2 regions of the Neobacillus pocheonensis genome follow, and region 2 is predicted to be linked to the other one. Evidence: riboswitches for the same ligand, from Rfam matches in the RefSeq annotation. Region 2 holds a riboswitch; the other holds the start of a gene.
The links. A riboswitch is a leader RNA that binds a small molecule or an ion and turns the genes downstream of it on or off. The one in region 2 is predicted to bind FMN.
Positions count from the first base shown of each region.

Region 1 (8,311 bases), on a different contig from region 2:
GTAAAATATAAGGAACCTTCAACATTTCCGGTGATATAAAGATGAACTTAAATTTATTTAACTTGCGCAGCACATCATTTTTTTCCTCTTGAGTTAGAAAAGAGTTCAAAGCAACAACTCTTTTTTCACCAAAACGCTTAAATTGCTCAACTTGATCCTGCATCAAAGAAAGGAGTGGAGAAATAATTAAGACATGCCCGCTTAGGATAAGTCCTGGAAGTTGATAACACAAGGATTTCCCTGTACCAGTTGGGAGCATGGCTAAGGTATGCTGCCCTGCTAATAGGGATGAAATTACTTCCTTTTGCCCGGTTTTAAATGATTCATAACCAAAATGTTCTTTTAAAAGCTTTTCTAATTCCATGATCGATCACCATACTTCGCCAACACTAACCTTATTTGAAAGTAACTAACAGAATTCACTTTGTCCCGAATCAACTTAAGTTGTCGAGTATCAGATTGCCGTGAAACTTCCAGGATTATCTCCTGTAAATTTCTATCCACATAGTCGTCTATAGAAAAATCATCCAAGTGTAGGGCAAACTCAACAAAATGATCCTCAATAGTACTCATTTTTAAATTCCTTTTATCGGCAATCACCTCAGGAGAATAACCTTGATTAAAAAGATTCCAAGTCTTCCTTGAGGACAGCGTTAATTCATTACTTTGTTCTAAATGGTCGATAAGAGACGATAGGATTGGATATTGTATTGTATCGCTGCTAATCTTATTAATTAAATAATGAAGGATATTAACAAATTCAATATCATAATCATGAATATCCATTTTTAGCTTTTTAGCAGTCTGACTAGAAGTCAGACCAATTTGTTGAAAACCTGTTAATCTAAAGATGATGACCGATGGATCAATATCATTAGCACCAGTAAAACATTCAACTAGCTCGGAATATACTCTTTTACCTATTGTTTGTCTCGGTACTTGGATAACCTTTAATAACGATTTTAACCATATATGAACATCCTTGCTTTTCTGAATGGGGCTATATTTGGTTTCTTGATACACAAAATTCGAAGCAACCTGTATTAATAATGATAACCTTTCCCAAAATAAAGTAGTAAACAGGTGATAGCTCCAACCATTAAGATATTGAGGCAATTGATTGTTATTTAAATATAGCTCTCCACTAGGAGTAATAATAAATCGGTGCTCTCCGGAATTGTTAATCCACTGTTTTTCTAACATAGTATCAATTTTATTTTCAAAGGATTCACGAGTTAGAGTATCGTAAATTCCAAAGAATTTTTTAAGTGAAAATAAATGAGCGTCTTGGATAGTTTGGGATGATTTTTTTCCATTTAATAGATGAAAAATGGAATATATTGTCCTTTCATTATTCAATTTCTTTAAACAATATAGAAGAATTGATTCAAAATGATTCATCCCACCCACCACTTTTTCAAAAGGTATCGACAATGTTCCTATTTTTCTTTCTTATTTTAACATGAAACGTCGAAACATGTTGTTCCAAAATGTAAAAGTGTTGGTAGAGACAAAAAATGCAAACCGATTTATTTAAAACGATTTTTCTATTGAAAAGTTACTCATACAGTTTTACAATAGATATGAGTAATGCGTTTCCATATACTATGGAATAATTTTTGTTATATTACTGGGAGGTTTTTTTTCATGGCAAAGTACACAATTGTTGACAAGGAAACATGCATCGCATGCGGCGCATGTGGCGCAGCAGCACCAGATATTTACGATTACGATGATGAAGGCATTGCATTCGTAACTCTTGACGATAATGAAGGTATCGTTGAAATTCCAGATGTATTAATCGATGACATGATGGATGCATTTGAAGGCTGCCCTACTGATTCCATTAAGGTTGCTGACGAGGCATTTGATGGTAATCCAACTAAATTTGAATAATATTTTGTCAAAAATATATTCTTAAGCTACTAGCCCTTGCCTAATGATAGGTGAGGGTTTTTACATTTTTCACAAATAAAGGCAACCAGATTTCACTCAGGTTGCCTTTATTTCAATTTATGCGTTTTTCACGATTGTCAACTTATTAATCCATGCTTGCATCTTAATGAACATCAACATAAAGATGACGGACATCATGACACCTTTTACAATATTAAACGGTAAGATACCTGGCACCACCACATTGCGCATATCTGGAAAACCCATTAGAGCTGTGTAGGCTGGTAAAATGATAAAGTAATTTAAGATACTCATCATAATTGCCATTGTAATCGTTCCGAAGACTAAAGCTATTGTCATGCCTTTTCTAGTTTTTATCTTGTTATATACAAAATAGGTAGGCAGGATAAACATAATTCCTGAAAGAAAATTGGCGATATGTCCTACCGGTATCCCTGAAGGACTGCCTGTCGCAAAATAATTAAGTACATTTTTGAGAAACTCAACTACAATTCCTGCAATCGGTCCAAAAATTAATGCTGCAATCAATGCTGGGATATCACTGAAATCCACAGACAAGAAATTTGGGAATAGTGGCAGTGGAAAATAAATGAGCATTAATAAATAGGCTATACTGCTCAGCATTCCAATTGATACAAGTGCTTTAACGTTTGTTCTTTTCATTTTCTTCAACTTCCTCTCTCCTTTTTTTGATCCATCACGTTAGGAAGAGAGGTTCAGCAACAGATGCCCTGTATATAAAAATCCCCCAAGTAAAATCACTTGAGGGAGAACAAAGGCATGCTTAATAAACACTCGAAAAACAATTATTTTTGAATGTTTGCAGAACCTCTATCTTCTCCCATCCAGACTATACTGTCGGCTTTGGAATCGCACCAAATCCTGCCAAAAAGGCTCGCGGGCTTAAGAGTATTACTCTAATACCGCCGATCGGGAATTTCACCCTGCCCCGAAGATAGATCGATATGAAATTATAAAATTATTATACTTGAGAAATGGTATTTTGTTAAGTGATAAAAATTACAAAACCCGTAAACGAAAAAAGTTACGGGTCAAATAGCTACTTATTCAATTATTAATATTTGTTTCGGTCTAATCATATCTGACCGTAAATGGTTGATTTGCTTTATTCTATCCACAGAAACATTATTTTTTTTAGAGATTGAAAACAATGTATCCCCTTGTTTCACAACATACTGTTCAGTTATCACCGGTTTTGCATGTGTGCTTGCCTCTAAAACCCCCCTGCCCATGCTGGCAATTCCACCTTGAACCGTTTCCCCCACATCTGCTTTTCCTAAAAGCCTCTCTGGATTGATGGCATATTTCTTATCATATCTCCACTCTAACTCATGGGTTTCAAAATGAAGATGGATTCCAGTGGCTTGTCCGGTTTTCCCCATTTTGCCTAGGACATCACCTTGCTTTATATTTTGGCCAACAAAAACATTACGCCTATTTAAATGCGCATAAACTGTTACAATCCTACTTGGATGTATTATAAACACTACATTTCCGTATGTATTCGAAAAATAAGATTTGATTACAACCCCATCATCCACTGCAAGTATTGGTGTTTCCATTTTCCCAGCAATGTCAATGCCTTTATGTTTTCCTTGTCTTGTTCCGTATGTATCAGAGATAACTCCATCCGCTGGCCAAATCCAATGTTCCTTCATTTCGTTCAAACCTGCAGCTTGTGAATGTTTTCCACCTAAAAACAATAAACTCACACAAAGCGCCATAATAATGGCAATTAAAAACCTCTTTATGTAATCACGCATTTTAATACTTTTCCTCCTTAATTCTTCTACTCTCCTCCAAACCATATGTTCCCAGGTTCTAGTTTAGAACTTAGGGACTTTTTACGGCAGTTGAGCTTGAGCATACTTGTTATAATTTGGAGACAGTCACTATTTTATTCATAAATAAAGGCTCTTTTCGTAAGCTTTGTTGTTTCTGAAACTTAATAAGGTTTATTTACTAAGTTTCTAGGCAATTTTCGCAAATGTTCTTACGAAAAGATGCCACGAGGCTTCTAGTTATACGGGTTGATAAACTTATTCGGAAAACAACAATCTTTGCGAAAATAGCTTAAATAAAAAAATCAACCCGCTAGTGGTTGATTTCATTTTTATTGGATGTCGCGCATATTAGGAGCGATTGGCACCTTAATTTCCTTAGATAAATCAAATGGGCCTATATGACTTAAAGGAGAATTCTTTACGATAACCTTTTCAACTCCAAAATCTTTCGCAGTCAGCATCAATGCCTCAAAAGAGTATAAAGTGAGTTGATTATCCTTTAAAGATGAATCACTTTTAATAGAAATAAATAAGGTTTTATCCGAAATTGTCATATCATAAATCTTCAATGAGGGTATTAAAGAACTTTTCAATCCAAATTCAGGTTGGTCCGACTTCATCGCTTCCAAAGCAGTGCCGAAATCCTTATAGGTATTCTTGGATGGAGTTAAATATGGCAATTTACTGCCAGCAGGATAATAAAACAGGAAAGCATGATTCTTATCGATAACAATATTATGTTCTTGTTGTCTTCCGTAATTACCTAATTCAATGCCTGGTTGACCATTTGTTGTAAACTTTATCTTTTTAATATTACTATTTGATGCAATATCTTTTTGTAAGACATTTATAAAGTTTGTTTCAGTAGCCGATCCTTGTCCGTATAAGTGGTTCGAAGGCAGGTCAACAATGACACTATTATTATTTTTATCGAGCTGAAATGTCGCATTCAGCGGATAGAAATCACTTAAGCCCCATTCAGTTTCTTTTAGATTAGCCATTTTTTCAGCAAAAACCGAGATCCAAGATTTGTCGTTTGCGTTTGGAACGATAGTGGAAACAGGTATGAGAATCTGAGCCTGCTGGTCGGGTATCCAGTAAGTTAGCACCTTACCATTGCCCACTTCATCGTCATAGACGGCAGATTTTAAGCTTTCCGTTCTCATAAGCTCTGCCTTTGCTGTACCTGAAAACACCTTCTCCTTTTGGGAGGTATTAGTTTTATCCATTGCAATGCCTGCATCTTTTTTACTTTCCGCTTGCTCCATAGACTTTTTTTCCTGAGCATTATCAAAGGAATAATTTGTTCGATTCATTAAATTAGGCACTAATATAAGAAAAAGAAGCAAGGCTGCTGCAGTAGCGATACCAGGTAATAACCATGATATCGATTTGCGCTTTTTTATAGAAAGATTCTGGTAAATGTCACGAGGATCGCGATGATCTTGTATTTTTGGCATTTGCCTTAATAATTCCTCGAGCTGCTTATCGCTCCACTCTGACTTTTTCACGACTTAATCCCTCCTTTTCATAAAACGTTTCCATATGCTTCTTTAAAACTTTCAATGATCGATGCTGAGTTGTTTTTACTTTACTTTCGGTCCACCCTAAGGCATTTGCAGTTTCAGCAATGGATAAATCTTGTAAGTATCGTAAAATAATCACAGCTCGTTGATCCATTGTGCAGTGTTCTAAGCATTTGTAAACCCATTTAACTTCTTCTCTTTGAACAGTTATCTCCTCTGGAATAGGGTAGTCATCCTTTACCTGGTTGGTTGACCAATCAAATTTTTCGAGTACTCTTTCTTTCCAACCCTTTTGTTTACGAAAAAAGTCAATTGCCACATTCCTCGCTATTGAAAAGAGCCAGGTTTTTTCACTGCTTTTCCCCTCGAAGCGATTATAGGATTTAAATACTCTTATATAAACTTCCTGAACTAGATCCTCTGCGTGTTCTTTGTTTCTGACCATATAAAATAGAAATTGAAATACGTCATGATGATATTTTTGATAAAGTTCATCGAAAACGGAGTCCATCTATTCCCCTCCCCGTTCATTAATATTAGTCGATATTTATGTATAAAAGGTTTCACCCTATTAATATAGTCTTTTTCATGACAAAAAGGAAGGTATTTAATGGAAGCCTTTATTTAAAAGGTTGTATTAAACCTTGCTGTTGATTTCCGCTCCAGGCACTTCGCTTTCCGTGGGCGGTACGGTGGGCCTCCTCGTCGCTTCGCGCCTTCCGCTCCAATCAACGAGTTACAAAATTGACATAGATCTTTAACAGAGCCATTAAAAAAAGCCCATCCAATTTGGATGAACTTTAAATGTTTCTCGTGAATCAAGAACAATCGGCAAAATACTTGTTCTTTTTACTATTTTCGGGGTAACAAAAAGGAAAATGTCGTTCCATGTCCAAGCTTACTTTGAACAGAAATATGTCCACGGTGGGCATCAATAATATTTTTGGCAATAGCCAGTCCAAGACCGGTACCTGCTCTTCCCCGTGTCCTTGCTTTATCGGCTTTATAAAAACGTTCGAAAACGAATGGTAAATCTTCTTCTGGTATTCCAGAACCTGAGTCTGCAACTTCCATCCTAATTCCCTTTTCTTCTGACGATACGTTTAACCTAACAGAACCGCCCTTTGGAGTATGTCTAATGGCATTATCAATTAAGTTTGTTAATACCTGCTCAATTCGGTCTGGATCGAAGGAAACTGAGGATATTTGATCATCTATATCAGCCTGCAATTGAATATCGTTATCTTTAGCCAGTCCTTGAAATTTATGAATAATCCTATTAATGAAGGAAGATAGATTAACCTCATCGATCGTCAATTGGATATGTCCTGCTTCCATTCTCGCTAAGTCTAGAAGTTCATTTACAAGCCGTCCCATCCTGAGGGACTCATCATAGATAACCTTCGCCATTTCCTTTTTCTCTTCCTGTGATTCAGCAATATCATCAACAATCGCTTCACTATAGCCCTGTAACATCGAAATTGGGGTTCTAAGTTCATGAGAAACATTGGCAATAAAATCTTTTCTCATTTTTTCCAATTGTCTTTCCTTCGTCATGTCTCTTAATACAGCCACTGCCCCACGAATAAACCGATTACTGTATAAAGGGCTAACGAGAATAACCCAATGGCGGCCTTGAAGGGAAATCTCCCCAACCTGTTCTTTTTCCGTATCAACCGCTTGCTGAAAAAGTTCCATTACTTGCGATGGAATAGCCTCTGAACCAGATTCCGACTCACCTTTTTCATAGTACCAGTATTGAAGAAATCTGTCTGCAGGTGGATTTGTTATTAAAATTGTCCCATCGCGATTAAAGGTTATTACTCCATCTGCCATACTGCTTAAGATACTAGCAAGCTGTTCTTTTTCCTGGCTAAGAGCATTCATATTGAACTTCAATTGCCGTCCCATTTGATTAAAAGCTGTAGCCAGTTCTCCAATTTCATCATGGGTAAGAATGGGAACTTTTGTATCAAACTTCCCTCTAGCCACTTCAAAGGCTGCTTCTCTCATTTTTCTTAATGGCGCTGTTATTCTTGTTGATAAAAAAAAGGCAAAAATAGTTGTCAGAATAATTGCAACAGCCGCGACAAGTAAAATAAATCTTGTTGTAGAGCGGGATGTCTCTTGCATATCTTCCAAGGATTGATAAATAAAAACGGCGCCATTTTTATCATCCGTTAAATGAAGAGGTACTCCAATAATTGAATAATTAGCATCTTCATTATTCTTGTTTTTATTTGAAGAGAGGTTTGAGATTTTTTCGACAGTGATGTTTTTATTAAATACTTTAGATAATTCCGAGTCACTTTTAATATCAGTAATGGATAATTTCTTTCCTTTTTCCGTGTTAGGAGAGTAATATATTTCGTGATTGTTTTTTACAATTAACACTTTGGTATCATTATCGATGATCTCCCAAGATATTTCTAACCCTAACGGAAATTTTTCATCTGGATGGTTTTCCAGAACACGGGCAATTTTTTCAGCTGTATGTGTTAATTCATTTTTTGTTAACTTGATGTTATTGTTTTGGGTGTATTCCAAAAGCATGACAGTTAAGATAAATAGTACAAATGATACTAATAAAAGAATGGTAAACCAAAGTTTACCTACAACACTTCGTAAAAAGGTCATTCATTAACTACCTCAAATTTGTACCCTACGCCCCAAACTGTTACAATCATTCTTGCAGCTTCCTCAGACACTTTGTTTAACTTTTCACGGAGACGCTTTACATGCGTATCAACGGTACGCAGATCACCAAAAAATTCATAATGCCAAACTTCTTTTAATAACTGTTCACGGTCAAATACTTTATCTGGTGCTTTTGCAAGAAAATAAAGCAATTCATATTCCTTAGGTGTTAAACTCACCTCTTTACCGTCAGCTGTCACTCTATGGGCATCATTATCTATTGTTAAGTGTGGAAACACAATAACATCTTTTGTTGTTGTTTCTGTTTGCAGGTAGCTTGTTTGCGAAGATCTTCTTAAAAGTGCTTTTACACGTAAAACCACTTCTCTTGGACTGAAAGGCTTCACAATATAATCGTCGGTTCCA
Region 1 is NZ_JBCNAD010000058.1:24,104-32,414, forward strand. Features, by position in the region: gene ABES02_RS25530 (RecQ family ATP-dependent DNA helicase) at 1-364, opposite strand, end outside; gene ABES02_RS25535 (helix-turn-helix domain-containing protein) at 355-1,401, opposite strand; gene ABES02_RS25540 (ferredoxin) at 1,648-1,896, shown strand; gene ABES02_RS25545 (ECF transporter S component) at 2,014-2,580, opposite strand; FMN riboswitch at 2,747-2,878, opposite strand; gene ABES02_RS25550 (peptidoglycan DD-metalloendopeptidase family protein) at 2,982-3,701, opposite strand; gene ABES02_RS25555 (hypothetical protein) at 4,052-5,233, opposite strand; gene sigX (RNA polymerase sigma factor SigX) at 5,208-5,759, opposite strand; gene ABES02_RS25565 (ATP-binding protein) at 6,101-7,885, opposite strand; gene ABES02_RS25570 (response regulator transcription factor) at 7,882-8,311, opposite strand, start outside.
Region 1: another riboswitch for FMN. It lies ahead of ABES02_RS25545 (ECF transporter S component); the one in region 2 lies ahead of ribE (riboflavin synthase).

Region 2 (8,311 bases):
GTCAATTTGACCCTTGACTAACGCAATATGCTCTCTATGATCGATGACATTTGTGTAACCGACCGCCCTAAAGTCACCATATTCCGTAGGCAAACTAATTTCAACTTCACGGTTAATTAGATTATCTTTTTTGTTTCGGTATTCAATTAAGTCTTTGATTGTAATCATTTTCACGTTAAGTTGATCGGCAATTTTCCGAAGCTGCGGCACGCGCGCCATCGTTCCGTCCTCATTCATAATTTCGCAAATGACTCCGGCCGGTTTTGCGCCGCAAAGTCTCGCAAGATCAACTGCCGCTTCTGTATGGCCTGTTCTCCTGAGGACTCCGCCCTTTTTAGCGATGAGTGGAAAAATATGTCCCGGCCGTTTAAAATCAGCAGGTTTTGATTCTGGATCCAGCATACTAAGGACAGTTGCTGAACGCTCAAATGCCGAAATACCAGTAGTTGAAAATTTGTGATCAACGCTTACCGTAAAGGCGGTGCCATGTGGGTCCGTGTTTTTTGAAACCATCGGAAATAACTCTAGCTTTTGCGCTATCTCTTCTTCGATTGGAACGCAGATGAGTCCTCTACCATGAGTAGCCATAAGATTAATGACGTCCGGTGTTGCGTATTCAGCGAGAGAAATAAAATCCCCTTCATTTTCCCGATCCTCGTCATCACAAACAATAATAACCTTACCTTCTTTTAAATCGGATAAAGCTGCTTCTATCGTATCAAACACGGCAAATCCCTCCTAGAAAAACCCGTTTTCTTCCAAATATTTTGCAGTGATTCCCTCACTACTTTTTTGCTGCTTATTATTTTTCATTCCATTAATAAAGTGTCCCACATACTTCCCAATCATGTCGCATTCCAAGTTAACAATATCCCCTGACCCTTTTTGCCCCAAAATGGATTCACCTAGAGTATGAGGGATTAAGGATAATGTAAAACCATTCTCGGAAACTGCAAAGACGGTAAGACTTGTCCCGTCAATGGCTATTGACCCTTTTACAATCACGTATCTCATTAATTCATGGTCAGCCTCAATTTCATAATAAACAGCATTTTCAATGGCTTTCTTGCTCTTGATAATCCCCGTTCCATCGATATGACCTGAAACAAAATGACCTCCAAACCTTCCTCCCGCGGCCATTGCCCTTTCAAGGTTGACCTTTGAACCACGTTTTACCATATTTAAACTCGATGCCTTAACGGTTTCTGGCATCACGTCAACAGTAAAGCGATTGCCAGTAAAAGAGGTTACAGTAAGGCACACCCCGTTAACCGCAATACTGTCACCAAGATGGACGTCCTCAAGGATTCTTCTCGACTCAATGGTAAGAACAAAGGACTCACCCGTCCGCTGGATATTCGAAATTGTCCCTATTTCTTCAACGATTCCGGTAAACATAACGACTTCTCCTTTATAAAGGAATAAAAAAGACCCTGAAGTTAATCGCTTCAGGGTCACTTTAATGACAATAGGAAAGTAAGGCTTAGAATTAGGCAGATTTCACCCTATTCATAATCCTGTTTTTTCCTTCTCCCATCCAGACTTTAACTGTCGGCCCTGGAATTTCACCAGATCCACCGCTTAACTTAACGTTAATCGGGTCACGGACTAAGAAGCATTGCTTCATCACCGCCGGTTAGGAATTTCACCTTACCCCGAAGGAATTATTAAAATATACCTTTAATAGTAGTATACTTTAATCCAAGAGTAAAGGAAAAGCACTCCTATTATCAGAAATATTCTGGATTGGCCTTTTATTTTCAAAAGGTCTTTACAGGTAAATAGATATCAAAATGTAGATTTCCAATACCATTCTGCTGTTTATGCTCTTCTTTGTAGACTTCCAAACTTAACGCATGATGATCCAGTTCATACCCGTACTCTTCCATCCATAAAAACAGTTGATGGTATGTATTTTCGACTTCCTCAGGTTTGCCCTTATGAGTCCCGACCACATAATTTTTCCTTGGAATCGTAAATCCAACCATACCTTCAGGAATTTCATCAATCTTTTCGACAGGTTTTGTTACATAGTAGGTAATCTCTGTTTCCCTGCTATGAAACGGAGCAATGAATACTGGCTCCTCTGTCTGATGGGATATCTCACTTAATCGATTCTCCATTACCTTAAAAAGATTTGGAATGTTATGTGTTTCAGAGTATGTGCCATTCCAAGAAATCCCAACCACTTTCAGTTCCTCTTTTTCTACGACTTGGATACCCAAGCTTATCCCCCCTTTAAAACATCATATTACTAATATTCTAAATTTATCACTCAAATTCCTTCTGAAATAATTCGACTAATATAATATTTTTTAAAAATTACCAATTAAAAAACAACCAAAATAATAGGTTGTTTTAACAATAAATTATTTCAATATATCTTGAGAAATATTAAAAACATTCCATAGGAACGTAGCATAGATAGCCGAAAGAATCCATGCCAGCCAGGGTTTCCAATAATGAACGGCTAAAACAGAGAACATAACAAAGCTAAAAAAAGTAGACCAGCCTAAATTCCAGCCATTTTTATGAACCATCGCTCCCAATTTCAAATCAGTGAATTCGTTAATGGTATAAACAAGCGTCCACACTGATATATGAAGAATTTTTTTCCAAGCCGCCTTAGGCATATGACCTAGAAAAATGCTAATGGTCACAGGATATTTTATTAACATAACTAAAAAAGCGATATGAGTGTGTTTTGCCCATAATTTATCGCTTCCAATTGGCACGTATTCCCACATGCTATGCTTAAAGAATAAAAACTGATACACTAAATCCCCAACCATCAGGAAAAGAAATGTAGGGTAATAAGCACTCCAATTTTTCCAATCCCCCCATTTAATCGCTGAAAAAATAAAAATGGCTCCATACATCACATTCAGATTCACATGGTTGCTCCTTCTCTCGCTAATTATCCATATTTTTTCCAATCTATTGGAAAATATTAAATAAAAAAAAACAGAGGAACACAAATTCCTCTGATCATTAATTTCCAACTTCAACCACAAAAATTGTAAAGTTGAATTTTTAATATATGAAAAAATAGATTATACTGTATTTATCACCATTAATAGGAGGCAATTATGTCTGAATCCAATCAAGAAACACCAAAAAAGAAAATTAGCTTACAGGAAGCCATGAAACAACAGTTGGAGAACAAAAAGAACAAAGCAGCCGCCGGAAATACGAATATGAATGGCTCTCAAGCAACGAAAAAACTAAGTAGCCAGCAAACGAAAAAAGTTAGCAATTCACGCAGGAAAATGGGCGTCTAATAAAAGACAAATTGGTAAAAGAAAAACAGACCCAGGAATAACCTGGGTCTGTTTTTTCATGTCACTTATGATTTACGGACGTTTACCGCTTGTGGTCCACGTTGTCCATTTTCGATTTCAAACGTAACCTCTTGACCTTCATCTAAGGTTTTGTAACCCTCACCTTGAATCGCTGAGAAATGAACGAATACATCATCTCCGCCATCGCGCTCAATGAATCCAAAACCTTTTTCACCGTTAAACCATTTAACTTTACCTGTTTCCATTTCTTTGTAGCCTCCTAGCATGTAGCCATAACATAATTTTGCAAAATATACTTGCTTGATTATTTTTACCAAACCTTTTTCTTCCTATACCAGCCTTTTAGAAATTTTTTTAAATTTTAATGGACCCATTTACGTATAGCTTTGGCCACTCCATCTTCTTGGTTTGTAGCGGTAATCCAGTCGGCAGCCTCCTTCAATGTATCCTGGGCATTTCCCATTGCCACACCAAGACCCGCCTCGGTAATCATCGCTAAATCATTAAGACTATCTCCAACTGCCATGACTTGTTTCATTTTAATGCCTAAACGCTCACAAACAATTTTAAGCCCTTTAGCTTTATTTATTCCTACTGCATTTACTTCGATATTCTTTAAGGTTGAATTACTCAATTCAAATTCGCCTTTTGCCTGTAATTCTTTTTTAATGAGCTCTCTTGTATCATCATCATCAATATTAAAGCCAAATTTAAGCCATTCTTTCGTATGTAGATCCTCAGGCAATTCATCGTGCCAATTGCGTTCCGTGCTGATTGCCCAAAATTTTGTCTTATGTTGTTTTGAAAGCTCCCACATCCACTCGATGAGCTCCGATTTCACAAGATTTCTTTCCACTAATTCCCGATTTTCGTCCCATATTTCACTTCCATTTACGGTAACTAAATAAGATGTGAGTTCAAGTGAATCTGCATGTTCACGGCTGGTTAGTAGTGATCGTCCAGTGCTTAACACAACAATTACACCTTTTTCTTGCGCTTCTTTAATTGCCTCTCGGTTTTCATCTGATATTTTTCCTTTATCATTTAAAAGGGTTCCGTCCATATCGAGTGCAATCAGTTTAATATCAATATCCATTGTAAAGTAAGTATCTCCTTTCAATTGGGTTTATTTTTAAGTAAACACTTTTTAGGAAAAAAAATCAAAAAACTGCGACTACATCGCAGCTTTTGTTTATTGCTGGTATTGGACACGATGGAGATTGGCAAAAATACCGCCTTGCTCAATCAGTTCATCATGACGGCCATCTTCAGCAATTCCTTCTTCTGTAACGACGATAATTCGGTCAGAATTCCGAATGGTGGCCAGCCTGTGAGCAATAATAAGAGTGGTTCGATTCCGGGCAAGTTCAGTCAAGGCTTCTTGAATGACCAATTCAGTCTCGGTATCAAGCGCGGAGGTTGCTTCATCCAATATTAAAATGGGTGGATTTTTCAAAAACATCCTGGCAATTGCAATACGTTGTTTTTGACCGCCGGAAAGCTTAAGACCTCTTTCACCAATTTGTGTTTCATAACCATCCGGTAATGAGGCAATAAACTTTTCAAGATGGGCACGGCGGGCTGCTTCGGCAATTTCATCATTCGAAGCATCTTGTTTCCCATAGGCTATATTCTCACGAAGTGTTCCTGTAAATAAGAACACATCCTGTTGAACCATTCCAATTTGCGCACGTAATGACTTTTTCGTCATATCACGAATATTAATCCCATCGATGAAAATTCCGCCTTCGTTTACATCATAGAACCGAGGAATCAATGAGCAAATCGTCGTCTTCCCAGCACCCGACGGGCCGACAAACGCTACTGTTTCACCAGCATGAATATCGAGGTTAATTTTTTCTAGCACCGATTTATGCTTGTCATAGCGAAAAGTCACGTCATTAAAAATAATATTTCCTTTAAGGGAAGCAACTTCCACGGCTTGTTCCGTATCCTTGACATCCGGCTCCGCATCGATTAACTCGATAAACCGTTTAAATCCAGCCATCCCTTTTGGATACAATTCCATAATGGCACTGATTTTATCGATTGGTTTGAAAAGTACATTCACATAAAGGACAAATCCAACTAATTCCCCATATGAAAGTTGACCTGAAAAACTAAGCCACGCACCGTACACTAAAACGATGATTGTAATAAGTCTTGTCATCATGTAAATGCCGGAAATACTGAAGGACATAACACGGTATCCACCAAGCTTCGCTTCACGGAATTTGTGGTTATTTTTTCTAAATCTAGCAATCTCAAATTCTTCATTTGTAAAGGATTGGACCACTCGGCTCCCAGAAACACTATCCTCAACTCGGGCGTTAACATCCGCAATGCTCGAATACATTTGTCCCCATGCTTTATTCATTTTTAAATTACAAACAACTACCAAGACAATTAATAATGGTAGTACCAAAATTGCAACTAGCGCCAGTTTTACGTTTATGGTAAGCATGATCCAAAATGCTCCGATGAATGTCATCACCGCAATAAAGACATCTTCAGGCCCATGATGGGCAAGTTCCCCAAGATCAAATAAATCGTTCGTAATCCGGCTCATAATATGACCGGTTTTCGTATTGTCAAAAAAGCGAAACGACTGTTTTTGCACATGCTCAAACAGTTCTTGTCTCATATCGGTTTCAATATTGATCCCAAGCTTATGTCCCCAATAATTGACTACAAATTGCAGAAAAGTGCTTAATAAATATACAAGGAACAGTCCAATGCTTACAGAAACAATAGCTGGCCATTCACCTCCTGGCAAAAGAACATCAATAAACCACTTCACCGCCAGTGGAAAAGCTAATTCAAGCATGGCAACCACCACTGCACTGCTGAAGTCTAAGATAAATAGCTTTTTGTGAGGTAAATAATAAGAAAAGAACCGCCGAATCATATCATTCTCCTTTTATCTAGGCTCAGTTAAATGACATTGTTGATTTTTAACACTGTTGATTGGAGCGGAAGGCGCGAAGACTCCTGCGGGAGTACGGGGCAGGGGAGACCCCGCAGGAGCGAAGTGACGAGGAGGCTCCCCTGCACGCCCGCGAACCGCTCGCGCCTGGAGCGCAAATCAACAACCAAGTTTCACAGAGCCTTTATATAAAGTAGCAATAATAGGATTATATGAAAAATATATGCACAATTTCAAGTTTTTTGAAAATAAGCATAATAAAAAAAACACCTGGATACATCCAAGTGTTCTTCAATTTTAGTGATGATGGTGATGACTGCCTTTAGAAGGGTTGGTAATAACCCATTCCTCTTTCGGGACTTGGAAGTATTGAATCCATATTCCATCCAAGTTCTCATCGTTTTTATCAAGAATAAAATCAATATCCTTGTCGGTTTTAACCACTTCATCATTATCGGTCGGTGTATCCATCATCAAATCATAATGTGCGTGGTCCCCATGAATACTGGTGACGTAAATACGAAACATTTTACCCTCTGCATTTTCCTCGGCTAACATTTTTTTCAAAGCTTTTGCGGCAATTCGATTAATTTTGACTTTCATTCAATGCTCTCCTCTTTCTATGTAGTCATTTACATTATCCCATTAATATACTAAAATAGACAATTTTCAAGTGAAAATCCCACGAAATTATCGTGTCCAATGGCTTGTGACAATTAAATTCCAAGCAATTCCCTATTTAGTATTTTAAATCCTTAACAAATTTGTCACAACTTTTTTCAAAAACCTATATAAACCTTATAGACGAATTGTTAATATTGTGGAGAAGTAGTGAACACCACAAATTAATATTAGATGATAATAAATTTAATTTGAGGTAATACTTGTATTTTTGAAAAAATCGCGTTATCCTATTGAAGTTTGTGAATGAATTCACGAAGACATTGTGGAAAAATGAACAATTTGCCTGAGAGGAGCTTTAAAATGTTTAAAAAGGGTTATTTAATCCCACTTCTAGCATTCCTGCCTGTATTACTTTTAAGCGGCTGTAACAGCAAAATGGTTGTCTTTGACCCAAAAGGTCCTGCTGCTAGAGACATTCTTGACTTGATTAACTGGTCACTCGTATTTATGCTGATTGTTGTCGTCGTGGTTTTTGGTTTATTTGGGTATATCATTTGGAAATACCGTGCAACACCAAAGAATAAAGACTATGTCCCGCCTGAAGAACACGGCAGCACAAAGTTAGAAATTGTTTGGACAGTGATCCCGATTTTGATTGTAATTGCCTTAACTATCCCCACTGTAAAGACGATTTATAAACTTGAAAAAGTGCCTCAAGGCTATGAAGATAAAAAACCAATTACTATCAATGTCACTTCCGCAGACTGGAAATGGATTTTCAGCTATCCTGAACAAGGCATTGAAACCGTGAACTATGTCAACATTCCTGCCGGTACACCGGTAAAGTTTAAATTAACTTCTGCCGGAACTATGCAGTCTTTCTGGGTACCAGCACTTGGCGGACAAAAATACACGATGAATAAGATGGAAACAGAGCTTTACCTCACTGCTGATCAACCTGGCGAATTTTTAGGAAGAAATACCAACTTTAACGGTAGAGGCTATGCTGATATGGAATTTACCGTGGAAGCAAAATCCTCCAAAGAATTTGAAAAATGGGTTAAAGACGTAAAGGCAAGTGCTCCAAAGTTAACAGAGAAAAAATATAATGAGCTATTAAAGCCAACTCATTTAGGTAGAGAAACATTTATCGGAACTCACTTAGCATGGGTTGACCATGGAAAGATGAATTCAAAAACGTATACGAATCCGGAGCTATACAAAGTACACGGAGTCCAAGGTAAGATTTTTGAAGAAAAACAGACCGACAAAAACTCTATGGACATGAAAGGCATGGACATGACTGAATCTAACGGAGGTGAGCAGCATGGGAATTAATTGGCATGACTTTTTCATTGTTGGGAATCCATTAATCCTAGGTTCTCAGATTGCTATAGTTCTAACGATGGTTGGTATTGTAGCTGGAATAACCTATTTAAAGAAATGGCAATGGCTATGG
Region 2 is NZ_JBCNAD010000048.1:30,067-38,377, forward strand. Features, by position in the region: gene ABES02_RS24780 (bifunctional 3,4-dihydroxy-2-butanone-4-phosphate synthase/GTP cyclohydrolase II) at 1-726, opposite strand, end outside; gene ribE (riboflavin synthase) at 739-1,398, opposite strand; FMN riboswitch at 1,522-1,667, opposite strand; gene ABES02_RS24790 (GyrI-like domain-containing protein) at 1,761-2,225, opposite strand; gene ABES02_RS24795 (CBO0543 family protein) at 2,370-2,894, opposite strand; gene ABES02_RS24800 (hypothetical protein) at 3,090-3,281, shown strand; gene ABES02_RS24805 (cold-shock protein) at 3,347-3,547, opposite strand; gene ABES02_RS24810 (Cof-type HAD-IIB family hydrolase) at 3,664-4,398, opposite strand; gene ABES02_RS24815 (ABC transporter ATP-binding protein) at 4,495-6,210, opposite strand; gene ABES02_RS24820 (iron-sulfur cluster assembly accessory protein) at 6,526-6,831, opposite strand; gene qoxA (cytochrome aa3 quinol oxidase subunit II) at 7,213-8,190, shown strand; gene qoxB (cytochrome aa3 quinol oxidase subunit I) at 8,180-8,311, shown strand, end outside.